Regions from separate parts of the Enterobacter sp. ECC-219 genome, predicted to be linked through region 3. Evidence: predicted binding sites of a transcription regulator. Region 3 holds the regulator's gene; each other region holds the start of a gene.
The links. The regulator sigma-54, encoded in region 3, starts transcription at its own class of promoters, with help from an activator protein. The targets are predictions, from matches to a motif close to GTTGGCACANNTTTCGCTNT.
Positions count from the first base shown of each region.

Region 1 (7,178 bases), 1.7 Mb from region 3:
GGGTATCGTAGCCCTGACAGCGGATGTAACGTCCGATAGTGGCTGACGTGCCGCCGGTACCGGCGCTCATCACAATGTACGACGGAACCGGATGCGGCTCGTGGGTCATCTGGCGGAAAATACTGTCGGCAATGTTGTTATTGCCGCGCCAGTCCGTTGCGCGCTCGGCGAAGGTGAACTGGTCCATATAGTGGCCGTTTAGCTCGCGGGCCAGCATTTCAGAGGCGGCGTAGATTTCGCAGGCGCTTTCCACAAAGTGGCAGCGTCCGCCGTAAAATTCGATCTGCTCGATTTTACGTTTTGCAGTGCAGGAGGGCATCACGGCGATAAACGGCAGGCCCAGCAGGCGGGCAAAATAGGCTTCGGACACCGCCGTTGAACCAGATGAGGATTCAATGATGGTGGTGCCTTCTTTAATCCAGCCGTTACATAAACCGTATAAAAACAGGGAGCGCGCCAGGCGATGCTTCAGGCTACCGGTAGGATGGGTACTTTCATCCTTCAGGTAGAGCTGAATACCGTCAAATCCCGGCAGGGAAAGGCGAATCAGGTGCGTATCCGCCGAGCGCTGATAGTCGGCATTGATTTCACTGATGGCATGTTTAACCCAGGTGCTATTCATCGTAGTTATCCGTTTGTCATTTTGTGCCCAGCATAGCGAAAAGCACAGAAAAAATTGTTGCTATCTGGCCTTTAAAATAGAATGAAGGGAGAAAAATTTTCTCTGTGAGGTGGGTATGCTAGATAAAATTGACCGCAAGCTCCTTTCATTGCTGCAAAGTGACTGTACCCTCTCTTTGCAGGCGCTGGCAGATGCCGTTAATCTGACCACCACACCGTGCTGGAAGCGCCTAAAAAAGCTGGAAGATGACGGTATTCTGCTGGGCCGCGTCGCGTTACTCGATCCTGAAAAACTGGGGCTTGGGCTGACGGCATTTGTGCTGATAAAAACTCAACACCACAGCAGCGAGTGGTATTGCCGCTTCGTCACTCAGGTATCTGAGATGCCCGAGGTGCTCGGCTTCTGGCGTATGGCCGGCGAGTACGATTACCTGATGCGCGTCCAGGTGGCTGACATGAAGCGCTATGATGACTTCTACAAGCGGCTGGTGAACAGCGTCCCGGGCTTGTCGGACGTCACCTCAAGCTTCGCCATGGAACAGATAAAGTACACCACAGCATTACCCATTGAATAACTTCGTAAAATACCTTCAGGAACAAACCGCGTGCGATTATTTGCCCAATTAAGCTGGTACTTTCGTCGGGAGTGGCAACGCTACCTCGGTGCAGTCGCCCTGCTTATTATCATTGCCATTTTGCAGCTGATCCCGCCGAAGGTGGTGGGCTACGTCGTGGATGGCGTCACTGAACAGCATTACACCACCGCACGGGTGTTGATGTGGGTCGGCACGCTGGTGCTGACGGCGGTCATTGTTTATCTCCTGCGCTACGTCTGGCGCGTGCTGCTTTTTGGTGCGTCCTATCAGCTGGCCGTTGAGCTGCGCGAAGATTTTTACCGCCAGCTGAGCCGACAGCATCCTGAGTTTTATCTCCGCCACCGCACCGGGGATCTTATCGCTCGCGCGACTAACGACGTCGATCGCGTGGTCTTTGCCGCCGGGGAAGGGGTGCTGACGCTGGTGGACTCGCTGGTGATGGGCTGCGCGGTGCTGATCGTCATGTCCACGCAGATCAGCTGGCAGTTGACCCTGCTGGCGCTTCTGCCGATGCCGCTGATGGCGCTGGCGATCAATCGCTACGGCGAACAGCTGCACGAGCGCTTCAAGCTGGCGCAGGCGGCGTTTTCATCTCTGAACGATCGCACCCAGGAGAGCATGACCAGCATCCGCATGATCAAAGCGTTTGGCCTGGAGGACAGGCAGTCCGCGCTGTTTGCCGCCGATGCGGCGGACACGGGGACGAAGAACATGCGCGTCGCGCGTATCGACGCCCGGTTTGACCCGACGATTTATATCGCAATCGGCATGGCAAACCTGCTTGCCATTGGCGGCGGGAGCTGGATGGTGGTGCAGGGCACGCTGACCCTGGGGCAATTAACCAGCTTTGCGATGTATCTGGGGTTAATGATCTGGCCGATGCTGGCGCTGGCCTGGATGTTTAACATTGTTGAGCGCGGCAGCGCCGCCTACAGCCGCATTCGCGCCATGCTGGCCGAAGCCCCGGTGGTCAATGACGGCAGCGAAGCGGTGCCGGAAGGGCGCGGCGTCATGAACGTCGACGTTCGTAAATTTGTCTATCCGCAAACGGAACATCCGGTGCTGGAAAACGTTAGCTTTACGCTGCAGCCGGGCCAGATGCTGGGCATCTGCGGCCCAACGGGGTCCGGTAAAAGTACCGTTCTCTCTCTGCTGCAGCGCCACTTTGACGTCACCGAGGGCGATATTCGTTTCCATGATATCTCCCTGACGAACCTGCTGCTGGACGAGTGGCGCGGTCGCCTGGCGGTCGTCAGCCAGACGCCGTTTTTATTTTCGGACACCGTGGCGAATAACATTGCTCTTGGTCATCCGTCGGCGACGCAGGAAGAGATCGAACACGTGGCGCGCTTAGCCAGCGTACATGACGATATTTTGCGCCTGCCGCAGGGCTATGAAACGGAAGTCGGGGAACGTGGCGTCATGCTCTCCGGCGGGCAGAAACAGCGGATCTCGATTGCCCGCGCGCTGCTGCTGAATGCTGAAATCTTGATCCTGGACGATGCGCTTTCCGCCGTGGACGGCCGTACCGAGCATCAGATTCTGCATAACCTGCGCCAGTGGGGCGACGGCCGCACGGTGATTATCTGCGCCCACCGTTTGTCAGCGCTCACTGAGGCCAGCGAAATTCTGGTCTTACAGCACGGGCACATTGCCCAGCGTGGGCAGCATGAAGCCCTTGTCGAACAGCCGGGCTGGTACCGCGATATGTATCGCTATCAACAGCTTGAGGCGGCGCTGGACGATGCGCCGGGACAGGATGAGGAGGCCGCCAATGCGTAAGCTCGGAACGATGTGGCCGACGCTCAAACGTCTGCTGGCTTACGGCTCGCCGTGGCGTAAACCGCTCTCCGTGGCCGTGCTTTTACTCTGGATTGCGGCGATTGCTGAGGTGAGCGGCCCGCTGCTCATCAGCTATTTTATCGACAACATGGTCGCCAAAAGCTATCTGCCGCTGGGGCTGGTAGCGGGCTTAGGCGTGGCCTACGTTGGCCTGCAGCTGGCGGCGGCAGGGCTGCACTATGCGCAGTCGCTGCTGTTTAACCGTGCAGCCGTGGGCGTCGTTCAGCAGCTGCGCACGGATGTGATGGACGCGGCGCTGCGCCAGCCGCTCAGCGAGTTTGATATCCAGCCGGTCGGGCAGGTGATTTCGCGCGTGACCAACGATACCGAGGTGATCCGCGATCTGTACGTCACCGTGGTCGCGACGGTGTTACGCAGCGCGGCGCTGATTGGCGCGATGCTGGTGGCGATGTTCAGCCTCGACTGGCGCATGGCGCTGGTGGCGATTACCATCTTCCCGGCGGTGCTGATCGTGATGGTGATCTACCAGCGATACAGCACGCCGATTGTGCGCCGGGTTCGCGCCTATCTGGCCGACATCAACGATGGTTTCAACGAAGTGATTAACGGCATGAGCGTCATCCAGCAGTTCCGCCAGCAGGCCCGCTTTGGCGAGCGGATGGGGGAAGCCAGCCGTTCGCACTACATGGCGCGTATGCAGACGCTGCGCCTGGACGGTTTCCTGCTCCGTCCGCTGCTCAGCCTTTTCTCTGCTCTGGTACTCTGCGGGCTGCTGATGCTCTTTGGGCTGAGCTCAAGCGGTACGATTGAAGTCGGCGTGCTGTACGCCTTTATTAGCTATCTCGGACGTCTTAACGAGCCGCTGATCGAGCTCACTACCCAGCAATCGATGCTGCAGCAGGCGGTCGTCGCCGGTGAGCGAGTGTTTGAGCTGATGGACAGACCGCGCCAGGCCTACGGCAATGATGAGCGACCTCTGCAAAGCGGGGATATTGCCTTTGATAACGTCTCGTTTGCCTATCGCGAAGACCGGCTGGTGTTGCAGGACATTACGCTGGATGTTCCGTCGCGCGGTTTTGTTGCGCTGGTAGGGCATACGGGCAGCGGCAAGAGCACGCTTGCCAGCCTGTTGATGGGCTACTACCCGGTCACGCAAGGCGAAATTCGCCTCGACGGACGCCCGCTCGCGTCTCTCAGCCACAACGTGTTGCGTAAAGGCGTCGCGATGGTGCAGCAGGATCCGGTCGTTCTGGCCGATACCTTCTACGCCAACGTGACCCTGGGGCGGGACTATACCCAGGAGCAGGTCTGGGACGTGCTGGAAAAAGTGCAGCTGGCAGAACTGGCGCGCGGGTTTAGCGATGGGATCAATACGAAGCTGGGCGAGCAGGGGAACAACCTCTCCGTGGGGCAAAAGCAGCTTCTCGCGCTGGCGCGGGTGCTGATCGAAACCCCGCAGGTGCTGATTCTGGATGAAGCGACGGCCAGCATTGACTCCGGCACCGAGCAGGCCATCCAGCAGGCGCTGGCCGCCGTGCGCGATCATACGACTCTGGTGGTGATTGCCCACCGCCTTTCCACCATTGTCGATGCCGATACCATTCTGGTGCTGCACCGGGGACAAGCCGTGGAACGCGGCACGCACCGTGAACTGCTGGAAGCTAAAGGACGCTACTGGCAGATGTACCAGCTTCAGCTTGCGGGCGAAGAGCTGGCCGCCAGCGTGCGTGATGAAGAGTCGCTCAGCGCCTGATGCACCAAAACAAAGCAACGCGCTAACAGTCATTCCTGTTGGTGCAATACTGAAACGCACCGTGCACCGACATGGTGCGTTTTTTTTCGCCGGTTCGTTAATGAAGACGGCGTAACGCTCGTCGCACCGCTTTCCCCCCTCGTTTTCATTTCTGGCACACCCCTTGCAATACCTTCTGCGTGAGCTGCGGCCATTACCGAATTCTGACTGGAGGGGATCTATGAAGCTGGTTACGGTGGTAATCAAACCATTCAAACTCGAAGACGTGCGTGAAGCGTTGTCTTCAATGGGTATTCAGGGACTGACTGTCACCGAAGTGAAAGGCTTTGGTCGTCAGAAGGGTCATGCCGAGCTTTACCGCGGGGCGGAATACAGCGTTAACTTTCTGCCAAAAGTAAAAATTGATGTCGCGATTGCTGACGATCAGCTTGATGAAGTGATTGATGTGATTAGCAAAGCGGCCTACACCGGCAAAATTGGCGACGGCAAAATTTTCGTTGCCGAACTGCAGCGCGTCATTCGCATTCGTACCGGCGAATCTGACGAAGCGGCACTGTAAATAACGCCTGGCACACAGTGATAGGGATCGAGAAAATGAAGATAGCAACACTTAAAACGGGTCTGGGTTCGCTGGCACTGCTGCCGGGCCTGGCGCTGGCTGCCCCTGCCGTGGCTGACAAGGCCGATAACGCCTTTATGATGATCAGCACCGCGCTGGTACTGTTCATGTCTATCCCGGGCATTGCGCTGTTCTACGGCGGCCTGATCCGCGGCAAAAACGTTCTCTCCATGCTGACGCAGGTTGCCGTGACGTTCGCGCTGGTCTGCGTGCTGTGGGTGGTTTACGGCTACTCGCTGGCCTTCGGCACCGGCAACGCCTTCTTTGGTAACTTCGACTGGGTGATGCTGAAAAATATTGAGTTGACCGCGCTGATGGGCAGTTTCTATCAGTATATTCACGTTGCGTTCCAGGGCTCGTTCGCCTGCATTACCGTCGGGCTGATCGTTGGCGCGCTGGCGGAGCGCATTCGTTTCTCTGCCGTCCTGATCTTTGTGGTGGTCTGGCTGACCCTCTCCTATGTGCCGATTGCGCACATGGTCTGGGGCGGTGGTCTGCTGGCAACGCACGGCGCGCTGGACTTCGCGGGCGGTACCGTTGTTCACATCAACGCCGCAGTAGCGGGGCTGGTGGGGGCGTACCTGATTGGCAAACGCGTGGGCTTCGGTAAAGAAGCGTTCAAACCGCACAACCTGCCGATGGTGTTTACCGGTACGGCTATCCTTTACTTTGGCTGGTTTGGTTTCAACGCCGGTTCCGCCAGTGCAGCAAACGAAATCGCCGCGCTGGCCTTCGTGAACACCGTTGTGGCCACGGCGGGTGCGATCCTCTCCTGGGTATTCGGCGAGTGGGCGGTACGCGGTAAACCTTCCCTGCTGGGTGCCTGTTCAGGTGCGATTGCCGGTCTGGTTGGTATCACCCCTGCGTGTGGTTATGTTGGCGTAGGCGGTGCGCTGCTGGTGGGTCTGGTCGCGGGTCTTGCGGGTCTGTGGGGCGTTACCGCACTGAAACGTGTGCTGCGCGTTGACGACCCATGCGATGTATTTGGCGTGCACGGCGTGTGCGGCATCGTCGGCTGTATCATGACCGGTATCTTTGCCGCGAAATCGCTCGGTGGCGTGGGCTACGCTGAAGGCGTGACGATGGTTCATCAGGTGCTGGTGCAGCTGGAAAGTATTGCTATCACCGTGGTGTGGTCTGCCGTTGTCGCTTTCATCGGCTATAAGCTGGCGGATATGACGGTTGGTCTGCGCGTACCGGAAGAGCAGGAGCGCGAAGGTCTGGACGTCAACAGCCACGGCGAGAATGCGTATAACGCCTGATAAACAGCAAAACGGTAACCTTTGGTTACCGTTTTTAGTGTGTATTCCCTCTCCCTGTGGGAGAGGGGCAGGGTGAGGGCATCAGGCCGCACAAGGTAAAAGCAAAACGGTAACCTTTGGTTACCGTTTTTAGTGTGTATTCCCTCTCCCTGTGGGAGAGGGGCAGGGTGAGGGCATCAGGCCGCACAAGGTAAAAGCAAAACGGTAACCTTTGGTTACCGTTTTTAATGTGTATTCCCTCTCCCTGTGGGAGAGGGGCAGGGTGAGGGCATCAGGCCGCACAACATCAACCGCGATTACGCATTACCCCTTCCTGCACCGTAGAAGCGACCAGCACGCCGTCCTGAGTATAAAACTCTCCACGCACAAACCCGCGAGCGCTCGACGCTGAGGTACTCTCCACGCTGTAAAGCAGCCACTCGTTCATATTGAACGGACGGTGGAACCACATGGAGTGATCGATGGTCGCGACCTGCATCCCTTTTTCAAGGAAGCCAACGCCGTGCGGCTGTAGCGCAACCGGC
Region 1 is NZ_CP143680.1:1,798,397-1,805,574, forward strand. It holds gene V1603_RS08420 (PLP-dependent cysteine synthase family protein) at 1-622, opposite strand, end outside; gene V1603_RS08425 (Lrp/AsnC family transcriptional regulator) at 738-1,196, shown strand; gene V1603_RS08430 (SmdA family multidrug ABC transporter permease/ATP-binding protein) at 1,227-2,999, shown strand; gene V1603_RS08435 (SmdB family multidrug efflux ABC transporter permease/ATP-binding protein) at 2,992-4,773, shown strand; gene glnK (P-II family nitrogen regulator) at 4,994-5,332, shown strand; gene amtB (ammonium transporter AmtB) at 5,368-6,654, shown strand; gene tesB (acyl-CoA thioesterase II) at 6,941-7,178, opposite strand, start outside.
Region 1: glnK (P-II family nitrogen regulator) is a predicted target of sigma-54. The motif match lies at 4,924-4,943, and genes of this name have one in related genera.

Region 2 (7,178 bases), 520 kb from region 3:
ACGCTCGACGGCGGGGCAACCATTACCACCGCAGGCCAGCGCGACAACGGTAGCTATGCTCTGAACGCCAGCAATGGCGGAATTATTGATGCCTCCGCAGGCGGAAAATTCATCCTTAACGGCGATATCCTTGCCGCAGGTGGCGTGGCGGCCAACAGCACCCTTCCGGCACAAAACAGTACCATTACGCTGACAATGGAGAACAGCTCGCTGTGGAACGGAGCGTCTTATATAGAGAGCAACGCCGCCGGCACCGGGACTATCGCGCTTACGATGAATGACGCCGTGTGGAATATGCGTGACAGCTCCACGGTGACCAGCCTGACGCTGAATGCGGGCGGCACGATAAATTTCCAGCACGATGAAGACACGGCCTGGCAAACCCTGACCATCAATGAGGATTACATCGGCAACGGCGGCAAGCTGGTTTTCAATACCGTGCTGTCTGATGATACCTCTGAAACCGACAAGCTGATTGTTGAAGGAAATACGTCCGGTCATACCGCGGTTGACGTGAACAATATTGGCGGTGCTGGCGCACAAACCGTTGAAGGGATTGAAATTGTCAGCGTTGGCGGCAACTCAGCGGGGACGTTTGAGAAGGCCAGCCGTATCGTAGCGGGGGGTTATGACTATAACGTTGTGCAGAAAGGTAAGAACTGGTTTCTGACCAGCCTGGTTGAACCCGTTGACCCACCGGTCGACCCGGTAGATCCCCCTGTTGACCCGGTAGACCCACCGGTAGACCCCGTCGACCCGCCTGTTGACCCGGTGGATCCACCTGTCGACCCCGTAGACCCACCAGTCGACCCTGTCGATCCACCCGTCGACCCGGTGATTCCGCCGCAAGAACCGGTACCACCTGCCGCGCCGCCGAAAAGCGAGCATCAGTATCGCCCGGAATTCGGCAGCTATCAGGCGAACAGCTATGCGGCAAATACGCTGTTTATGACCCGCCTGCACGATCGCCTGGGTGAAACGCAGTACACCGACATGCTCACCGGCGAGCAAAAAGTGACGAGCCTGTGGATGCGTAACGTCGGCGGACATACGCGCTTCAAAGACGGCAGCGGCCAGCTAAAAACAACGGCCAACCGCTATGTGCTGCAGCTGGGTGGTGATATCGCTCAGTGGAGCAGCGACGGCCTGGATCGGTGGCATCTTGGCCTGATGGCGGGCTACGGCAACAGCCAGAGCCGGAGCGCTTCCAGCCTGACCGGATACCACTCACGCGGCGAAGTAAATGGCTATAGCGTAGGTTTGTACGGTACCTGGTACGCAAACGAAGCCGATAAAAGCGGCACCTACGTTGACAGCTGGGTGCTGTATAACTGGTTTGACAATAAGGTCATGGGGCAGGATCAGGCCACTGAGAATTATCGCTCCAGCGGTGTGACCGCCTCTGTCGAAGCAGGCTACAGCGTTAAGGTGGGTGAAAGCGGCCGCAACAGCTACTGGATCCAGCCGAAGGCGCAGGCCGTTTGGATGGACGTGCAGGCTGACGACCATCGCGAACGTAACGGTACGCGGGTGAAAGACGAAACTCAGGGGAACCTGATGACACGTCTTGGCGTGAAGGCCTACATCAGCGGACATAACGCGATGGATGACGGTAAATCACGCACCTTCCAGCCGTTTATCGAGGCGAACTGGATCCACAATACCCAGACCACGCGCATTCGCATGGATGACGTTAGCAATGAGATGCGCGGTGCACGCAATATTGGTGAGTTAAAGACAGGCGTAGAGGGGCAGATTACGCCGCAGCTTAGCGTCTGGGGCAATGTGGCTCAGCAGATTGGCGACAAAGGCTACAGCGATACGCAGGGGATGCTTGGGGTGAAATACAGCTTCAAGTAACAACAAAAAAGCCGCTGAGGGATCAGCGGCTTTTTTTACTACGGATTGACCGTATTAGTCTTCTTTCGCACCGCGCATAGCACGTTTACGATCGTTCTCGGTCAGGTGACGTTTACGGATACGAATTGACTGTGGCGTCACTTCTACCAGTTCGTCATCATCGATGAACTCCAGAGCCTGCTCCAGCGTCATCTTGATCGGTGGAACCAGAACCGTTGCTTCGTCAGTACCGGACGCACGCATGTTGGTCAGTTTCTTACCGGTCAGGCAGTTTACGGTCAGGTCGTTAGAACGACTGTGAATACCGATGATCTGGCCTTCGTAAACTTCAGCACCGTGACCCAGGAACAGCTTACCGCGATCCTGCAGGCCGAACAGCGCAAACGCAACCGCTTTACCCTGACCGTTGGAGATCAGCACGCCGTTGTTACGCTGGCCCACTTCGCCCGGACGAACGTCGTCATAGTGGCTGAAGGTGGAGTACAGCAGGCCGGTACCGGAGGTCATGGTCATGAACTCAGAACGGAAGCCGATCAGGCCGCGGCTTGGGATCACGTAGTCGAGACGTACGCGGCCTTTGCCATCTGGATTCATGTTTTTCAGGTCGCCTTTACGCTCGCCCAGCGCCTGCATCACAGAACCCTGATGCTGCTCTTCAACGTCCAGCGTGACGTTTTCGAACGGCTCTTGTTTACGGCCGTCGATTTCGCGGAAGATAACTTTCGGACGGGAAACCGCCATCTCGAAACCTTCACGACGCATGTTTTCGATCAGAACAGACAGGTGCAGCTCACCACGACCAGAAACGCGGAATGCATCAGCGTCTTCGGTTTCTTCAACGCGCAGCGCAACGTTGTGCACCAGCTCTTTGTTCAGGCGGTCAAGGATCTGACGAGAGGTAACGAACTTACCTTCTTTGCCACAGAACGGAGAGGTGTTGACGTTGAAGAACATAGAAACGGTTGGTTCATCAACGGACAGGGCTGGCAGCGCTTCGACGTTCTGCGGATCGCAGATGGTGTCGGAGATGTTCAGTTCACCCAGACCGGTGATCGCGATGATGTCGCCCGCTTCAGCGATGTCGCTCTCGATACGCTCAAGACCCAGGTGAGTCAGTACTTTACCGACTTTACCGTTACGGGTTTTGCCTTCGCTATCGATGATCGTGACCTGCTGGTTAGGCTTCACTTTACCGCGCTTGATACGGCCAATGCCGATAACGCCAACGTAGTTGTTGTAGTCGAGCTGGGAGATCTGCATCTGCAGGGTGCCTTCCAGGTCAACGTTCGGCGCAGGGACACGGTCAACAATCGCCTGATACAGCGGGGTCATGTCTTCAGCCATGTCTTCGTGGTCCAGACCAGCGATACCGTTCAGCGCAGAAGCGTAAACGATAGGGAAGTCCAGCTGCTCGTCGGTCGCGTCGAGGTTAACGAACAGGTCGAATACCTGGTCAACAACCCAGTCAGGACGCGCGCCAGGGCGGTCAACTTTGTTGATAACAACGATTGGCTTCAGACCATGGGCAAAAGCTTTTTTGGTCACGAAGCGCGTCTGTGGCATTGGGCCATCCATTGCGTCAACGACCAGCAGAACGGAGTCTACCATGGACATTACACGTTCAACTTCACCACCGAAGTCGGCGTGCCCTGGGGTATCAACGATGTTGATACGGTAGTCATTCCATTTAATCGCGGTGTTTTTCGCGAGGATAGTAATCCCACGCTCTTTCTCCAAATCGTTGGAGTCCATCACGCGTTCTTGGGTTTCGGCACGTGCATCAAACGTACCGGATTGCTGCAGCAGCTTATCAACCAGGGTAGTTTTACCATGGTCAACGTGCGCGATGATGGCGATGTTACGCAAATTTTCGATCACAACTTTGCCTCAGGCATTTAGAAATAGCGCGTTATTGTACACGGATTAATCGCACTACAAAACAGGATCACAAACATCCCCCGCAAACAAGTATTGCAGAGATGCTTTGTGATCGCTTTCACGGAGCGGTAAAAGGGCACTTTAACGTAAATTGCACCAATATGGTGCTCAACGTTCACAATGAAGCACTATACTGGTGCAACAAATCCATCATGGTGCAGCCCTTTTGCACTATGGTGCGCATGATAACGCCTTTTTGGGGTGTTTTAAAAGTTGGCACAGATTTCGCTTTATAAAAAATACATGGCAACAGCCAGTACAAACAGAAATTGAAGACCTCGTTACCACGACGACAATGACCAATCTGGAGAGTTAAGTATGTCCGCTGAACACGTTTTGACGATGCTGAACGAACATGAAGTGAAGTTTGTTGATCTGCGCTTCACCGATACCAAAGGTAAAGAACAGCACGTCACAATCCCTGCTCATCAGGTGAACGCCGAATTCTTTGAAGAAGGCAAAATGTTTGACGGCTCCTCCATTGGTGGCTGGAAAGGCATTAACGAATCCGACATGGTTCTGATGCCAGACGCAACCACTGCGGTCATTGATCCGTTCTTCGAAGAACCAACCCTGATCATCCGCTGCGACATCCTCGAGCCAGGCACGCTGCAGGGCTACGACCGCGACCCACGTTCTATCGCTAAACGCGCTGAAGAATACCTGCGTTCTACCGGCATCGCGGACACCGTTCTGTTCGGGCCAGAGCCAGAGTTCTTCCTGTTCGACGACATCCGCTTCGGTGCCTCTATTTCCGGTTCCCACGTGGCTATCGACGACATCGAAGGTGCATGGAACTCTTCCACCAAATACGAAGGTGGTAACAAAGGTCACCGTCCTGGTGTGAAAGGCGGTTACTTCCCGGTTCCTCCGGTCGACTCTGCACAGGACATCCGTTCCACCATGTGTCTGGTGATGGAAGAGATGGGCCTGGTTGTTGAAGCGCACCACCACGAAGTGGCGACTGCTGGTCAGAACGAAGTGGCAACCCGCTTCAACACCATGACCAAAAAAGCGGACGAAATTCAGATCTACAAATACGTTGTGCACAACGTTGCGCACCGTTTCGGTAAAACCGCGACCTTCATGCCAAAACCAATGTTTGGCGACAACGGTTCCGGTATGCACTGCCACATGTCTCTGTCCAAGAACGGTACCAACCTGTTCTCTGGCGACAAATACGCCGGTCTGTCCGAGCAGGCGCTGTATTACATCGGTGGTGTTATCAAACACGCTAAAGCGATCAACGCCCTGGCGAACCCAACCACCAACTCCTACAAGCGACTGGTACCGGGGTACGAAGCACCAGTGATGCTGGCCTACTCTGCGCGTAACCGTTCTGCTTCTATCCGTATCCCGGTGGTAGCTTCTCCGAAAGCGCGTCGTATCGAAGTGCGCTTCCCGGACCCAGCGGCTAACCCATACCTGTGCTTCGCAGCACTGCTGATGGCCGGTCTGGACGGTATCAAGAACAAGATCCACCCGGGCGAAGCGATGGACAAAAACCTGTACGACCTGCCGCCAGAAGAAGCGAAAGAGATCCCACAGGTTGCGGGTTCTCTGGAAGAAGCCCTGCAGGCGCTGGACGCAGACCGCGAGTTCCTGACCGCAGGTGGCGTATTCACTGACGACGCTATCGATGCTTACATCGCTCTGCGTACTGAAGAGAACGACCGCGTGCGTATGACTCCGCATCCGGTTGAGTTCGAACTGTACTACAGCGTTTAATTTAGTTGTTTTACCCGGCGTGAAAAGCGCCGGGGGTAGTTGCCGTGGAAACTTTTAGCCCATCTCCGGATGGGCTTTTTTCTCCACCAACAACCTGATCTCACGCGCTTTTTACGCCGAAACCGCTATACTGCACTAAAATAGTGCAACTACTCCAGGAGACTGCTGAATGGCAACTGGCACGCTGCCCGATGCTGGGCAGATCCTCAATTCTTTAATTAACAGTATATTGCTGGTCGACGACGAGCTGGCCGTCCATTACGCCAACCCGGCGGCGCAACAGCTGCTCGCCCAGAGTTCACGCAAACTGTTTGGCACCCCGCTTCCTGAGTTGTTGAGCTATTTTTCGCTGAATATTGGCCTGATGCAGGAAAGCTTGCAGGCCGGCCAGGGGTTTACCGATAACGAAGTGACGCTGGTGATCGACGGGCGCTCGCACATTCTGTCGCTTACCGCGCAACGACTTCCCGAGGGAATGATCCTGCTCGAAATGGCGCCGATGGATAACCAGCGTCGCCTGAGCCAGGAACAGCTGCAGCATGCGCAGCAAATTGCCGCCCGTGACCTGGTGCGAGGTCTGGCGCATGAAATCAAAAATCCGCTGGGTGGGTTACGCGGCGCGGCACAGCTTCTGACCAAAGCGCTGCCCGACCCCGCGCTGGCGGAGTACACCAACGTCATCATTGAGCAGGCGGACCGCCTGCGTAACCTGGTTGATCGCCTTCTTGGGCCGCAGCAGCCCGGCATGCACGTTTCAGAAAGCATTCATAAAGTGGCTGAACGGGTGGTGAAGCTTGTCTCCATGGAGCTGCCGGAGAACGTCACGCTGGTGCGTGATTACGACCCCAGCCTGCCGGAACTGGCGCATGACCCCGATCAGATTGAGCAGGTACTGCTGAATATTGTGCGCAATGCCCTGCAGGCGCTGGGGCCGGAAGGCGGCGAGATTATTTTACGCACCCGCACCGCCTTCCAGCTCACGCTGCACGGCGTGCGCTATCGTCTGGCGGCCCGTATCGACGTTGAGGATAACGGTCCCGGTATTCCTGCGCATCTGCAGGACACCCTGTTCTACCCGATGGTAAGCGGGCGCGAAGGCGGTACGGGTCTGGGCTTATCTATCGCCCGCAGCTTGATCGATCAGCACTCCGGAAAAATTGAATTTACCAGTTGGCCGGGACATACCGAGTTTTCGGTTTTCCTGCCGATTAAAAAATAAAGGTGACGTTTATGCAACGAGGGATAGTCTGGGTAGTCGATGACGATAGCTCCATCCGTTGGGTGCTTGAACGCGCGCTCACAGGGGCAGGATTAAGCTGCACGACGTTTGAGAGCGGCAGCGAAGTGCTCGACGCACTCACCACCAAAACGCCAGATGTTCTGCTTTCGGATATCCGTATGCCGGGCATGGACGGGCTGGCGCTGTTAAAGCAGATCAAACAACGCCACCCGATGCTTCCGGTCATCATAATGACCGCGCACTCCGATCTGGATGCCGCGGTGAGCGCCTATCAGCAAGGGGCGTTTGATTACCTGCCCAAACCGTTTGATATCGACGAAGCGGTGGCGCTGGTTGAGCGTGCGATTAGCCACTACCAGGAGCAGCAACAGCCCCGCCACGCGCCCGATTTTGGGCCAACGACGGACATCAT
Region 2 is NZ_CP143680.1:576,191-583,368, forward strand. It holds gene V1603_RS02730 (autotransporter outer membrane beta-barrel domain-containing protein) at 1-1,860, shown strand, start outside; gene typA (ribosome-dependent GTPase TypA) at 1,915-3,738, opposite strand; gene glnA (glutamate--ammonia ligase) at 4,117-5,526, shown strand; gene glnL (nitrogen regulation protein NR(II)) at 5,696-6,745, shown strand; gene glnG (nitrogen regulation protein NR(I)) at 6,757-7,178, shown strand, end outside.
Region 2: glnA (glutamate--ammonia ligase) is a predicted target of sigma-54. The motif match lies at 4,011-4,030, and genes of this name have one in related genera.

Region 3 (7,178 bases):
TCGATGACATTGTGGTGGATGAAGACAACAAGGTTGTCACCACGCCCGCGTATATGCTGGCGCAGAATATTGCGGAAGCCGCCGTGGGCATTGAAAAGCTGGTAGCCCGGGTGCTGGTGCTGACAGAATGAGGCGTCAGTTTTCCGCAGGCGCATGGGTGAAACGCCTTCTTTTACGCACCTTTCTCGTGCTGGCGGTGTTCTGGGGAGGCGGGCTGGCCGTGTTCAGCATTTTGCCGGTACCGTTTTCAGCGGTCATGGTTGAACGCCAGCTTAGCGCGTGGTTCTCCGGTGATTTCGGCTATGTTGCCCATTCTGACTGGGTGAGCACGGAGGACATCTCTCCGTTCATGGGGCTGGCGGTTATCGCGGCGGAAGATCAGAAATTCCCGGAGCACTGGGGGTTCGATGTGGCCGCGATTGAAAAGGCGCTGGCTCACAATGAACGTCATGAAAACCGCGTGCGCGGTGCATCAACGCTGTCGCAGCAGACGGCAAAAAACCTGTTCCTGTGGGATGGCCGAAGCTGGGTGCGAAAAGGGCTGGAAGCGGGGCTCACCCTGGGAATGGAAACGGTCTGGAGCAAAAAGCGCATTCTGACCGTTTATCTAAATATCGCCGAGTTTGGCGAGGGGGTATTTGGTGTCGAAGCTGCATCACAACGCTATTTTAATAAACCAGCCAGCAGGCTGAGCGTGTCGGAGGCGGCGCTGCTCGCGGCTGTTCTGCCTAATCCTATCCGCTTTAAGGCCAGCGCCCCGTCAGGGTACGTGCGAAGCCGTCAGGCATGGATCATGCGCCAGATGAATCAGCTGGGCGGAGAGGGGTTTATGCAGCGTAATAATCTTATGTAGGGCGGGTAAGCGCAACGCCACCCGCCGAGGGGGGAACGTTAGTCTTCGTCGAACCCGGCGTTAAACAGCGCAATTACCGCCGCCAGGGCTTCCTCTTCCTGAGGCCCGGTGGCTTCTACCTCAATCTGACGCCCTTTGGCGGAGTCCAGCATCAGCAGCGCAATCACGCTGTTGGCTTCCGCTTCGGTGCCTTCGTCATTACGCAGCAGCACTTCTGCATCGAAACCCTGCATCAGCTCAAACAGCTTCATCGCCGGGCGCGCATGCATGCCCAGCTTATTGGTGATCTCAACGGTTTGTTTTACGGTCATGTTTTACGTTTTTCCAGCGTGCGATGACGGGACTGAACGTTCTTACCGCGCGAGCGGAAATAGTCGGCCAGCTGTTCGGCGATGTAGACCGAACGATGTTTACCGCCGGTACAGCCAATCGCCACTGTCAGGTAGCTACGATTGTTTGTCTCCAGCATAGGTAACCATAGCTCAAGGTAGCTTCGCGTCTGGTAGATAAAATTGTGAACTTCTGTGTGCCGGTCGAGGAACGCCGCGACGGGTTTATCCAGGCCGGTCATTGGACGCAGTTTGGGATCCCAGTGCGGGTTCGGCAGGAAGCGCACGTCGAAAACATAGTCCGCATCAATCGGAATACCGTGCTTAAAGCCGAAGGATTCGAACACCATCGTCAGTTCGCGCTCGCGTTTGCCCAGCAGGCGGGTACGCAGCATTTCCGCCAGCTCGTGAACGGACATCTCTGAGGTGTCGACTATCAGATCGGCACGAGAGCGCAGCGGCTCCAGCAGATCGCTCTCTTCATCGATTGCGCTCTCCAGCGAGAGATTCTTGCTGGATAGCGGGTGCAAACGACGGGTATCACTGTAGCGGCGGATCAGGGTATTGCGGTCGGCATCAAGGAACAGCAGTTGAGGCGAGAACGCGTCAGGCAGGTTACTCATTGCCTGTTCGAAGATCTCCGGGGATTCGGGCATGTTACGCACGTCGATACTGACGGCGGCGGAGGTTTGTCTCTCCGCTAGCGTGCGTGCCAGATCGGGCAATAACACGACCGGCAGGTTATCGACGCAGTAAAAACCCATGTCTTCCAGCGCACGCAGGGCAACGGATTTTCCCGACCCTGAACGACCGCTGACAATCATCAGCACCATGTTCCGTTTCTCCTCAGGACAACAGATGTGAAGGCCATCACCTGGTTATGCGTCATCCTGATTGCCTTCTGCTTCAGTGATAATTTGATAAAGCTCTTCATCACTTTGGGCCGAGCGCAGTCGACGGCAGATGGTTTTATCCGCCAGACGTTTAGCAACCAGCGAAAGCGTATGCAGATGGGTCTTGGTCTGGTCGGCAGGCACCAGCAGCGCGAAGAGGAGATCGACGGGCTGGTTATCAATGGCGTCAAAAGCGATTGGCGTTTCCAGCTGCACAAACACACCGACGGCACGCAGGGTATCCTCTTCCAGCTTGCCGTGCGGGATCGCGATGCCGTTGCCGATACCGGTACTGCCCATCTTTTCACGGGTCAGAATCGCTTCGAACACCACCTGCGGCGGCAGGCCCAGCTGTTTTGCAGCCAATTCACTGATGATCTCCAGCGCACGTTTTTTGCTCTGGCAGTGAACGGCACTGCGGGTACATTCCTGGTTAAGGACATTGCTCAGTTGAAGAGCGGAATCGTTGTTTATCATAATTTCACCTAAGCGCTAACTGTACAAATGGCCTGTTGTGTTTCACAACAGGCCGTCCTGCACCCGTTAACTGCCCGGACAATTAGTGTTGTTTCAGTTTATCTTTATGTTTATTGAGCTGTCGCGCAAGCTTGTCAATCAAGCCGTCGATAGCCGCGTACATGTCCTGCCCTTCCGCACTGGCATGGAGCTCACCCCCGTTTACATGCAGGGTCGCATCCGAGATATGAGTCACTTTCTCCACTTTTAACACAACGTAGACCTGGTTGATCCTTTCGAAATACTGTTCAAGTTTCGCGAACTTAGCGTTCACGAAGTCACGTAAGGCCTCAGTAATCTCGACGTTGTGTCCTGTGATATTGAGCTGCATAGTGTCTTCCTTATCGGTTGTGTCAGACCAGCTGTTTACGCTGGTTAGACGGCGGAATGGATAAAGACTCTCGATACTTCGCAACAGTACGACGTGCCACCATAATACCCTGATCGGACAGCATGGTGGTCAACTTACTGTCACTTAGTGGCTTCGCGGGGTTCTCCGCGGCGATCAACTTCTTCACCAGTGCGCGAATCGCCGTTGACGACGCTTCGCCGCCGCCCTCGGTGTTCACATGGCTGGAGAAGAAATACTTAAGCTCAAAAATACCGCGCGGACTGTGCAGATACTTCTGCGTGGTGACGCGGGAAATGGTGGATTCATGCATCTCGACGGCCTGGGCGATATCCGCCAGTACCATCGGTTTCATATACTCTTCGCCCTGCTCAAAGAATGCCTGCTGCTGTTCGACGATGCAGCGGCTCACGCGCAGCAGGGTATCATTCCGGCTCTCCAGGCTCTTGATCAACCATCGCGCTTCCTGAAGATTGCTGCGAATATATTGATTGTCGGAGTCGTTGCGCGCGCTGGTGCACATAGAGGCGTACTGCTGGTTGATTTGCAGGCGAGGGATGCTGTCAGAGTTCAGTTCAACGACCCAGCGGTCATTGTGTTTTCTGACCAGCACGTCCGGGATAACGTACTCGGGTTCGCTGGTCTGGATCGACTGACCGGGACGCGGATCGAGAGACTGGATCAGATTTACCGCCTCTTTCAGCACCTCTTCCTTCAGGCGCGTCACGCGCATCAGGGTGCGGAAATCGTGGTTAGCCAGAAGATCCAGATGATCGCTGATGATTAAGCGCGCTTCGTCGAGCCACGGCGTCTCTTTGCTGAACTGAGAAAGCTGGATCAGCAGGCAGTCGCGCAGGTCTTTCGCGGCCACCCCGACCGGATCGAAGCGCTGAATGCGTTTCAGTACCGCTTCAATCTCCTCAATCTCAATCTCTTCATCGCCCATGCTTTCCAGAATGTCGTCCAGCGTGACGGTCAAATAACCGGTGTCATCAACGGCGTCGACAATCGACGTGGCAATGGCACGGTCGGTATCGGAGAAGGGGGTAAGCTCTACCTGCCACATGAGGTAATCCTGCAGCGACTGGGTGGTTTCGCCCTGGTAGACCGGTAGCTCGTCGTCCTGGTAGTCTGCACGCGTGCCGGAAGGGGTCCCGGCGGTATAGATTTCATCCCAGCTGGCATCCAGCGGAAGCTCGTCCGGCATCTCTTTTTGTTCGAGGGCATCCGCGGTGTCGAGCGCTTCTGTATCCTGTGACTGCTGGGTATCTACCTCGTCATGAAGATCGGCTTGCTCCAGCAGGGGATTGCTGTCCAGCGCCTGCTGGAGCTCCTGCTGAAGTTCTAACGTGGACAGCTGCAACAGGCGAATTGCCTGCTGTAGCTGCGGCGTCATCGCCAGCTGTTGGCTGAGCCTTAATTGCAAACCTTGCTTCATGTTCAGAGCATTTTTCTCCGGTTCGGCGTTACGTTACCTCTACCCTATCAGAGTCTGAAGTCTTCCCCAAGATAGACACGCTTAACATGATCGTCTTCGAGGATCTGCTGCGGCGTACCGTGGGCGATCAGATTGCCCTGGCTCACGATATACGCGCGTTCACATACCGCCAGCGTTTCACGAACGTTGTGGTCGGTGATCAGCACGCCAAGCCCGCTGTCACGCAGATGCTCGATAATGCGTTTAATGTCGATAACGGAGATTGGGTCAACGCCCGCAAACGGTTCATCCAGAAGGATAAACTTCGGATTGGCGGCCAGCGCGCGCGCAATCTCAACACGACGGCGTTCCCCCCCGGACAATGCCTGGCCCAGGCTGTCGCGCAGGTGCTCGATGTGAAACTCTTCCATCAGCTCGTTGGCGCGATCCTGACGCTGTTCGTTGGTCAGGTCGTCGCGAATTTGCAGGACCGCCATCAGGTTATCAAAGACGCTCAGACGACGGAAAATAGAGGCTTCCTGCGGCAGATAGCCGATGCCACGGCGCGCGCGCGCGTGCAGCGGCAGCAGGCTGATGTCTTCATCGTCAATAATAATGTTGCCGGCATCGCGCGGCACAATACCAACCACCATGTAGAAGGTGGTGGTTTTACCCGCACCGTTCGGGCCAAGCAGGCCCACAATTTCGCCGGAGTTGACGGTCAGACTGACATCTTCTACGACACGGCGGCCTTTGTAAGCCTTCGCGAGATTTTTTGCAGTTAATGTTGCCATAGCGAATTAGTTACTCTTCTTCTGTGCCGGGGCCTGGCCCTTGCCTTTGTCCTGCAGCTGCGACGGAACCAGCACGGTGGTTACGCGTTTGCCTTTCTCGCTGGAGGCCTGCATTTTTTGCTCTTTCACCAGATAGGTAATCTGGTCACCGGTAATATTGCTGTCCAGCTGTTCCAGATAGGCGTTTCCGGTCAGGATGACCAGATCCTTCGCCAGCTCATAGTGCATATGCGAGGCGTGGCCCTTCACCGGCTTGCCGTTGTCCTGCATCTGGTAGAAGGTGGCCGGGTTGCCGTAGCCATCAATAATCTCTTTGCCCTGCTCGCCGCCCGGACGGGTAACGACCACCTTATCGGCATTAATTTTGATGGTGCCCTGCGTCATGACGACGTTACCCGTGAAGGTAACGACGTTACCCTGCATATCGAGAGACTGGGTGTCGGACTCGATATGGATCGGCTGGTCGGTATCGCCCGTTACAGCAAGCGCGGGGAGACTGGCCGCCAGCATCGCGCTGGCGATAATTACTTTAAGGCTGAGTTTGTTTGTTTTGAATTTCATAGGAGGTTCTAACCTTTTCAATCAGCTCGGCGTTCTTGCTGCGTAAGTTCCCGCGCATTCTTAAACCGCTGGAATTAAATGTTGTGCCATACAGTGTGACCAGATCCTGCGACGTCACGTCCTGGGTTACCAGGTTGATCTGGGCATTATCCGTCGTAATTTTTCTCAGTTGCGAGTCAGCGGTCAGGGCGTTGACTTCAACGTGGCCATACAGATAAAGCATACGATCATTTGTCAGTTTGGCCCGATCTGACTTAATTGACCACGTCGGCACTTTGTCTTTATCGAATGTGGTCATGACAGGTTGGGTAAACCACGAAACGCCGTCATCGGAAAAGTATTCAACATGCTGGGCAATCAGGCGATAGTTCAGCGCACCTTCCGGGCTATAGACCACGGTGTCGCTGTGATCGCTTTTATAGGTTGGATCGTTATTGTTGACCACTTCTGTTTGCGTGTCGTCGCGATCGGCAAGGTTCACGCCAATCAATACCAGTGCGACAAGCGAAAGCAGAATGATAACCCAACGTCTGGTTTTACTCATATCGATTGCCCTTTGGCTTCATCAAGCTTGCCCTGCGCCAGCAGAAGCAGATCGCAGACTTCACGGACGGCACCCCGGCCACCGTTGATGCAGGTAACGTAGTCAGCGCGCGGGATCAGTAACGGGTGAGCATCAGCAACCGCGATGCTGAGACCGACTTTAGCCATCACCGGCCAGTCAATCAGATCGTCCCCGACGTAGGCCACGTTCTCCGGTGCGATAGCCAGTTTACCCAGTAAATCGTTGAACGCTGCCATCTTATCGGATTGACCCTGGTAAAGATGGGTAATCCCTAAGGTTTCACAGCGGTCTTCTACCAGTTTAGCTTTTCGTCCGGTGATGATAGCAACCTCGATACCCGAAGTGAGCGCACAGCGGATACCGTAGCCGTCGCGAACGTTAAACGCTTTCAGCTCTTCACCATTATTGCCCATGTAAATCAGGCCATCGGAAAGTACGCCATCCACATCCAGAATGAGCAGACGAATGTTTTCCGCCTTTGTCATCATCTGGGTACTGACCGGACCATAACAGGTTGCAAGGGATGCACCCGCATTACTCATTGTCTTATCCTTTATTACACTACGCCAGCGCGCAGCAGATCATGCATATGTACCACACCCAGCAACTGGTCGCCATCGGCAACCATAACGGAGGTGATATGGCGGGACTGCATCAGGTTCAGCACATCCACGGCCAGCGTTCCCGGACGCACGCGGATGCCACCGGGCGTCATCACGTCGGCAATGCCAAGCGTGCGGACATCTACACCCATGTCGAACACGCGACGCAGGTCGCCATCGGTGAAGATCCCCTGAATTTTCATCAGATCGTCGCACACGACCGTCATACCCAGATTCTTGCGGGTGATTTCCAACAGCGCATCACGCAGGGAGGCTTCTTTACTGACGTGAGGGATCTC
Region 3 is NZ_CP143680.1:60,203-67,380, reverse strand. It holds gene elbB (isoprenoid biosynthesis glyoxalase ElbB) at 1-131, shown strand, start outside; gene mtgA (monofunctional biosynthetic peptidoglycan transglycosylase) at 128-853, shown strand; gene npr (PTS phosphocarrier protein NPr) at 892-1,164, opposite strand; gene rapZ (RNase adapter RapZ) at 1,161-2,015, opposite strand; gene ptsN (PTS IIA-like nitrogen regulatory protein PtsN) at 2,061-2,552, opposite strand; gene hpf (ribosome hibernation promoting factor) at 2,635-2,922, opposite strand; gene rpoN (RNA polymerase factor sigma-54) at 2,945-4,378, opposite strand; gene lptB (LPS export ABC transporter ATP-binding protein) at 4,426-5,151, opposite strand; gene lptA (lipopolysaccharide ABC transporter substrate-binding protein LptA) at 5,158-5,712, opposite strand; gene lptC (LPS export ABC transporter periplasmic protein LptC) at 5,681-6,256, opposite strand; gene kdsC (3-deoxy-manno-octulosonate-8-phosphatase KdsC) at 6,253-6,819, opposite strand; gene kdsD (arabinose-5-phosphate isomerase KdsD) at 6,834-7,178, opposite strand, start outside.

Region 4 (7,178 bases), 490 kb from region 3:
CCACCGCCTGCCCGAAGGAGATCGCTCCGTCACCTGCGGGCAGGCGCGAAGGAAAAAGAAGCGTAAAGTCAGAAAGATAGTGACGCAGGCGCGCGCGCAGCAGACGGTTGTGCAACACGCCGCCGCTGAGGCAGATTGTCGACAGCGACAGGCGTCGGGCATGGCACGCGGCGAGCTGCGCCAGCCCTTTTGCCAGCGCGTCGTGAAAGGCCCACGCGCGCTCGCGGGGCTCCGCCTGCCAGCTCAGCCACTGCCGCCAGAACAGCGCGAGGTTATCCACTTCCAGCGTCACCGGATGATCAACCCCCGCGCACTGCGATGCCAGCGCCTCCAGCCGACAGGCCGCTTCGCCTTCGTAGCGCTGCACGTCGATGCCCAGCGCGCAGGCGACGGCGTCAAACAGACGACCGCAGGAAGACGCCCGCGGCGCGTTGATGCCGCGCGACACAGCCGTTGCCAGCAGTGGCCAGTTTTGACGCTGGACTGCCCGCGTTTCCGGGTACTTCTGCCAGTCCGGGACAAACGCCAGACAGTGGGCAAGCAAATTTCGCCACGGCTGCGTCGCCGCCAGATCGCCCCCCGGCAGCGCAACGGCAGGCAGGCCGCCGAGCCGTTCGCAGTCGAGATAGTTGACCCGCAGGCACTCGCCGCCCCACAGCGCGCCGTTCTCACCCATGCCGATCCCGTCCAGCGTCAGGGCGATAACGTCTCCGCCGTCGAGCGGCCAGCCGTTCTCCGCCAGACACGCCGCCGCATGGGCGTGATGATGCAGCACGGTTTCGACGGGCAGCGCCTGCTCCTGCGCCCACCGTCGGGCGCGGTACGCCGGATGGGCATCGCACACCGCGCGCTCCGGCTGAAAGGCATAGATGTCCTGCATCGTCGAGAGCGCGCTGTGCCACTGCGCCTCGACGCCCTCGTCGCTGAGATCGCCAAAGTGCTGACTCAGTACCGCCTGGTTCCCGCGCACCAGGCAGAAGGTGTTTTTCATCTCTGCACCGGTGCACAGCATGGCGGGGATATCCTCAAAACCCGCGGGCAACGTGACGGCGTCCGGCACAAAGCCGCGCGCGCGACGCAGGATAGCGCCATCCCGATCCATCACCGAATCATCCATGCGTTGAAGGATGTCGCGGTTATGCAGCAGGAAGCCGTCCGCGATGCCGCTGAGTTCCTCCAGCGCCTGCTGGTTAGTGACGGCAGGCGGTCTGCCGCTGAGGTTGCCGGAGGTCATCACCAGCGGGCGCCGGCACTCCATCATCAGAAGATGCTGGAGCGGGTTCGCGGGCAGCATCACGCCAACGCAGTCGAGCCCCGGCGCAATTTCCTCGGGGAACGCGGGAAGCGAGGCTTTTGGCGTGAGCACAATCGGTGCAGCGGGCAAGCGTAGCAGCGTCTGTATCGTCTCCGGCAGGTCGTTCGCATCCGGGATCATCACCGCCAGCGGCTTCGTCGGGCGCTGCTTGCGCATCCGCAGTTTCAGTATCGCCTGCGGATCCAGCGCGTCGCAGACGAGGTGGAAACCGCCCAGCCCTTTAACCGCGACAATGCCGCCGCCTTTCAGCATCGCCACCGCCGCGCGTAAAGCCGATTCACGGGTAGCAACGGCATCTCCGGCCTGCCATTCCAGCTGCGGCCCGCAGTCCGGGCAGGCCACCGGCTGGGCGTGGAAACGCCGGTCAGCCGGGTTGCGGTACTCGGTTTCGCACGGCGCGCACAGCGGAAATGCGGCCATCGACGTGGCCGGACGGTCGTAGGGCATCGCGCGGATAATAGTAAACCGCGGCCCGCAGTGGGTGCAGTTGATAAACGGGTAACGGTAGCGGCGCTCGCCAGGGTCGCGCATTTCAGCCAGACACGCCGGACAGGTGGCGGCATCCGGCACGATTTGCGTGTCCATCACTCCGCGCTCGCTCTGGCGGATGGTAAATTCCGTCGGCACGCCAGACCAGCTGTAGGGCTGCGTATCAACCTCGTCGATACGCGCCAGCGGTGGGCAGTCCTGGCGCAGCCTCGCGGTAAAGTCCCCCCCATTACCCGCGAGACGCACCAGAACACCCTCTCCGTCGTTGCAGACATCGCCCACAAGCTTCAGCCGGTGCGCCAGCTGCCAGACGAAGGGCCGAAACCCCACGCCCTGCACCTTGCCGCGCACCCGAAGCTGTACGCCGTTAACGCTCATCGCGGCTTAAAACAGCAGCGATGACGATGTGTCGAACGCCGCGCGACGGCGCTTTTCGGCGCTCATCTGCTCAAGCTTATCGCGATCCACGCAGACCAGCGCGTGCGTCGGGCAGGCTTCCATACAGGCCGGGCCGGCTTCACGGTGATAGCAAAGGTCGCATTTATTGGCTTCGGCCTTCTCTGCCCGCACGCTCAGCCCCATACCGCTGTTGCGCACCACCGGACGAACCACCACCTCCATCGCGCCATACGGGCAGGCGACAACGCAGGTTTTGCAGCCGATACAGCGCTCCTGCATCACGTGCACAAAGCCCTTCTCGCGCTTAATCGCCCCGTTCGGGCAGACGTTGGCGCACGGTGCGTCTTCGCACTGGCGACAGATGGCGGCGGTGGAAATATTCACGCCTTTAATGACGTGGATGCGCGGCAGGAAAGTATCAGGAGTGAGAGAGGCGCAGTCCTGCTCCGCCTGATGGGAAACCACGCACGCCACTTCACAGGTACGGCAACCAATGCACTTACTGGCATCGGCCATAATAAAACGGTTCATCTGCTTCTCCGGCATAACTGTTATGCGCGAAGCTATTCATAAACCGTGCCAACATTTAAGGTATTGATTTTAAGAGAAATGTAAAACAAATTTTCTGTCATCGTCATTAGTGACGATGACAGATGTCGACGTCAGCGGTACGGGCCATCAATGACGGAGTCGCGCAGGACAAGCTCGCCGGAGAAGGTTTGCTGATATTTAAACTCCCCGCCGTCGAGCATGAAGATCAGGCGGCTGATGGTCTCCTGAATCATCTCCGTCACCGGAATACGCACGCTGGAGAGCGATGGCACGATATAGGGCGCGATGGCCACGTCGTCAAAACCGATGACGGATACCGCGTCCGGCGTAGCGACGCCGCTGTCGTGCAAGTGCTTGATGGCGCCGATCGCCATATCGTCATTGCTCGCCACCAGCGCGGTAAAGCGTTCCCCGCGAGCAAGCAGTTCAGAAACCGCCGCTGCGCCGCTGGTGGGGTTCCACTTCCCCTGCGCAATCAGCCCCTCGCGCAGCGGAATAGCGTGCTGCACCAGCGCATCCCTGTAACCGGAAAGACGCTCGACCCCGGTGGGGGAATCCATCGAGCCGGTGATAAACGCAATCTCCCGGTGCCCTTTTGCAATCAGCTGCGACACCGCGTCCTGACACGAGGCTTTATGATCGGACCAGACGCTGTGGCTGCTGTTTTTCCGCAGGCGGCGGTTGAGCACCATAATCGGCTGCTCGCATTTCTCAACGAGCTCGTCCAGCTCTTCCACGTTCAGAAAACGCGGGTAAATAATCACCGCATCGCAGCGCATATCCAGCAGATACTGGATCGCCTCGCGCTCTTCTTCGGCGCTGTGCTTGCCGTCGGCGAGGATCAGCTGCCGCCCTTTTTCTTCCGTCATCCGCGCGGCGTGAAACAGCAGTTCGCTAAAGTAGACGCCGTGATAAAGGGTGTTCGTCACCACCAGCCCCAGGGTCTGGGTGCGTTTGGTCGCCAGGTTGCGCGCCAGCAAATTCGGGCGATAGCCGCTCTCTTCAATGGCCTGAAACACCCGGTCTTTGGTCTCCTGGCTAACGTAGCCGTTGCCCGACAACACCCGGGAAACCGTCGCTTTCGAAACGCCTGCCCGCTTCGCCACTTCCAGCATCGTGGTCATACTGTTCTTCCATCCGAAACTCATGCGGGCAGTGTACTGCACCGCGGAAAAATTGTCGCAGCGGCAACATCACGCTTTCGGCATCTCATTGCGATCTGAATCACGAAAAAGAAAAATGTTCAAAAAGCGGTCTTGTTTCATCAAAAGAAACTCATGATGATTATGTGGAACCGGTTTCCTACATTTCACACAACGATAACAGGATCACATCCGATGGCCAAAAATTACGCTGCGCTGGCGAACGACGTTATCAGCGCGCTGGGCGGCAAAGAGAACATCGTCGCCGTCACCCACTGCATGACGCGACTGCGTTTCGTTCTGAAAGACGAAACCCTCACCGACGTTGCGCGCCTGAAAAGCATCAGCGGCGTGCTCGGCGTGGTGCGCAATGACAACCAGTGTCAGGTCATTATTGGCAACACCGTTTCACAGGCGTACCGCGAAGTGGTGAGTCTGTTGCCAACCAGCCTGCAGCCTGCCGTACCGGAAGGTCCGCAGAAACTGACCTTACGCCGCATTGGTGCCGGGATCCTCGACGCGCTGATCGGCACCATGTCCCCGCTGATCCCGGCTATCATCGGCGGTTCGATGGTCAAGCTGCTGGCGATGATCCTTGAGATGACCGGCGTGCTGCCAAAAGGCGCGCCGACGCTCACCATTCTGACCGTCATCGGCGACGGCGCGTTCTTCTTCCTGCCGCTGATGGTAGCGGCCTCGGCGGCGGTGAAGTTCAAAACCAATATGTCTCTGGCGATCGCCATCGCGGGCGTGCTGGTGCACCCGAGCTTTATCGAGCTGATGGCGAAAGCCGCGCAGGGCGAACACGTTGAGTTCGCCTTTATTCCGGTGACGGCGGTGAAATACACCTACACCGTCATCCCGGCACTGGTGATGACCTGGTGCCTGTCGTACATCGAACGCTGGGTAGATCGCATTACCCCGGCGGTAACCAAAAACTTCCTGAAGCCAATGCTGATCGTGCTGATTGCCGCCCCGCTCGCCATCGTGCTGATTGGCCCGCTCGGGATCTGGATCGGTAGCGCCATCTCCGCGCTGGTCTACACCATTCACGGCTATCTGGGCTGGCTCTCCGTCGCCATCATGGGCGCGCTCTGGCCGCTGCTGGTGATGACCGGGATGCACCGCGTGTTTACGCCGACCATCATTCAGACCATCGCCGAAACGGGCAAGGAAGGGATGGTCATGCCGTCGGAAATCGGCGCTAACCTGTCGCTCGGCGGCTCGTCGCTGGCGGTGGCCTGGAAAACCAAAAACCCGGAGCTGCGCCAGACGGCGCTGGCGGCAGCGGCCTCCGCCATTATGGCGGGGATCTCTGAACCGGCGCTGTACGGCGTGGCGGTGCGTCTGAAACGTCCTCTGATTGCGAGCCTAATCAGCGGCTTTATCTGCGGGGCGGTCGCCGGCATGGCCGGTCTCGCCAGCCACTCGATGGCGGCGCCGGGGCTGTTCACCAGCGTGCAGTTCTTCGACCCGTCTAACCCGATGACCATCGTCTGGGTGTTTGGCGTAATGGGGCTGGCGGTGGTGCTGTCGTTTGTTCTGACCCTGCTTTTAGGGTTTGAGGATATCCCGGTCGAAGACGAAGCTGAAAAAGCGCGCGCCCTGCAGACCGCACCGGTTCAGAACAACGCAGCAAAAGCATAAATTGAAAGCGAGGTAAGAATGTCTGTTTTTCCACAAGGATTTTTATGGGGCGGCGCGCTTGCCGCCAACCAGTGTGAAGGTGCTTACCGTGAGGGCGGCAAAGGACTGACAACGGTCGATATGATCCCCCACGGCGCGCATCGTCTGGCGGTGAAGATCGGTCAGGAAAAGCGTTTTTCGCTGCGTGACGACGAATTCTACCCGAGCCACGAGGCGATTGATTTTTACCATCGCTATAAAGAAGACATCGCCCTGATGGCGGAGATGGGCTTTACGGTGTTCCGCACCTCGATTGCCTGGAGCCGCCTCTACCCGAACGGCGACGAGCCGCTGCCGAACAAAGAGGGTATTGCCTTCTACCGCGCGGTGTTCGAGGAGTGCAAAAAGTACAACATTGAGCCGCTGGTCACTCTGTGCCACTTCGACGTGCCGATGCACCTGGTGACGGAGTACGGCTCGTGGCGCAACCGTAAGATGGTCGATTTCTTCGCCCGCTACGCCCGCACCTGCTTTGAAGAATTTAACGGGCTGGTGAAATACTGGCTGACCTTCAACGAAATCAACATCATGCTGCACAGCCCGTTCTCCGGCGCGGGGCTGGTGTTTGAGGAAGGTGAAAACGAGGACCAGGTGAAATACCAGGCCGCGCACCACGAGCTGGTGGCGAGCGCGCTGGCGACCAAAATCGCCCACGAGGTGAACCCGGAAAACCAGGTCGGCTGCATGCTGGCGGGCGGCAATTTCTACCCGTACTCCTGCAAGCCGGAAGACGTGTGGATGGCGCTGGAGAAAGACCGTGAGAACCTGTTCTTTATCGACGTGCAGGCGCGCGGCAGCTACCCGGCCTACTCCGCCCGCGTATTCCGCGAGAAAGGCGTGGTGATTGTGAAAGATCCTGGTGACGATCTACTTCTGAAAAACACCGTCGATTTTGTCTCGTTCAGCTACTACGCCTCGCGCTGCGCGTCGGCGGACATGAACGCGGGCAACACCAGCGCGGCGAACATCGTGAAGTCCCTGCGCAACCCGCATATTCAGGTGAGTGAATGGGGCTGGGGCATCGATCCGCTCGGCCTGCGCATTACCATGAACATGATGTACGACCGCTACCAGAAGCCGCTGTTCCTGGTTGAAAACGGCCTCGGGGCGAAGGACGTCATTGATGAAAACGGCGAGATCAACGACGACTACCGCATCAGCTATCTGCGCGAGCATATCCGCGCGATGGGCGACGCGATTGAGGACGGCGTGCCGCTGATGGGCTACACCACCTGGGGCTGCATCGACCTGGTGTCTGCCTCAACCGGGGAGATGAGCAAGCGCTACGGGTTTGTGTACGTTGACCGCGATGACGCCGGGAACGGCACGCTGGATCGCAAGCGCAAGAAATCGTTCTGGTGGTATAAGAAGGTGATTGCGAGTAACGGGGGGGATCTGGAGTAGCCTGTTGCCCTCACCCCAGCCCTCTCCCACAGGGAGAGGGAGATGGGTTTGGTAGGCCGGGTAAGGCGAAGCCGCCACCCGGCACTGCTCAGAGCTGAGAAAAACCTCCATCCCCAACCCATCCCGCAAGCCGTGAATAGACCACTTCCACCGCCTCTTTCACCGGCGGCGTCATCGGGTAATAAAATCCG
Region 4 is NZ_CP143680.1:4,603,099-4,610,276, forward strand. It holds gene hypF (carbamoyltransferase HypF) at 1-2,182, opposite strand, end outside; gene hydN (electron transport protein HydN) at 2,189-2,734, opposite strand; gene V1603_RS21900 (LacI family DNA-binding transcriptional regulator) at 2,866-3,879, opposite strand; gene ascF (PTS cellobiose/arbutin/salicin transporter subunit IIBC) at 4,093-5,544, shown strand; gene V1603_RS21910 (6-phospho-beta-glucosidase) at 5,563-6,987, shown strand; gene hycI (hydrogenase maturation peptidase HycI) at 7,076-7,178, opposite strand, start outside.
Region 4: hydN (electron transport protein HydN) is a predicted target of sigma-54. The motif match lies at 2,768-2,787, and genes of this name have one in related genera.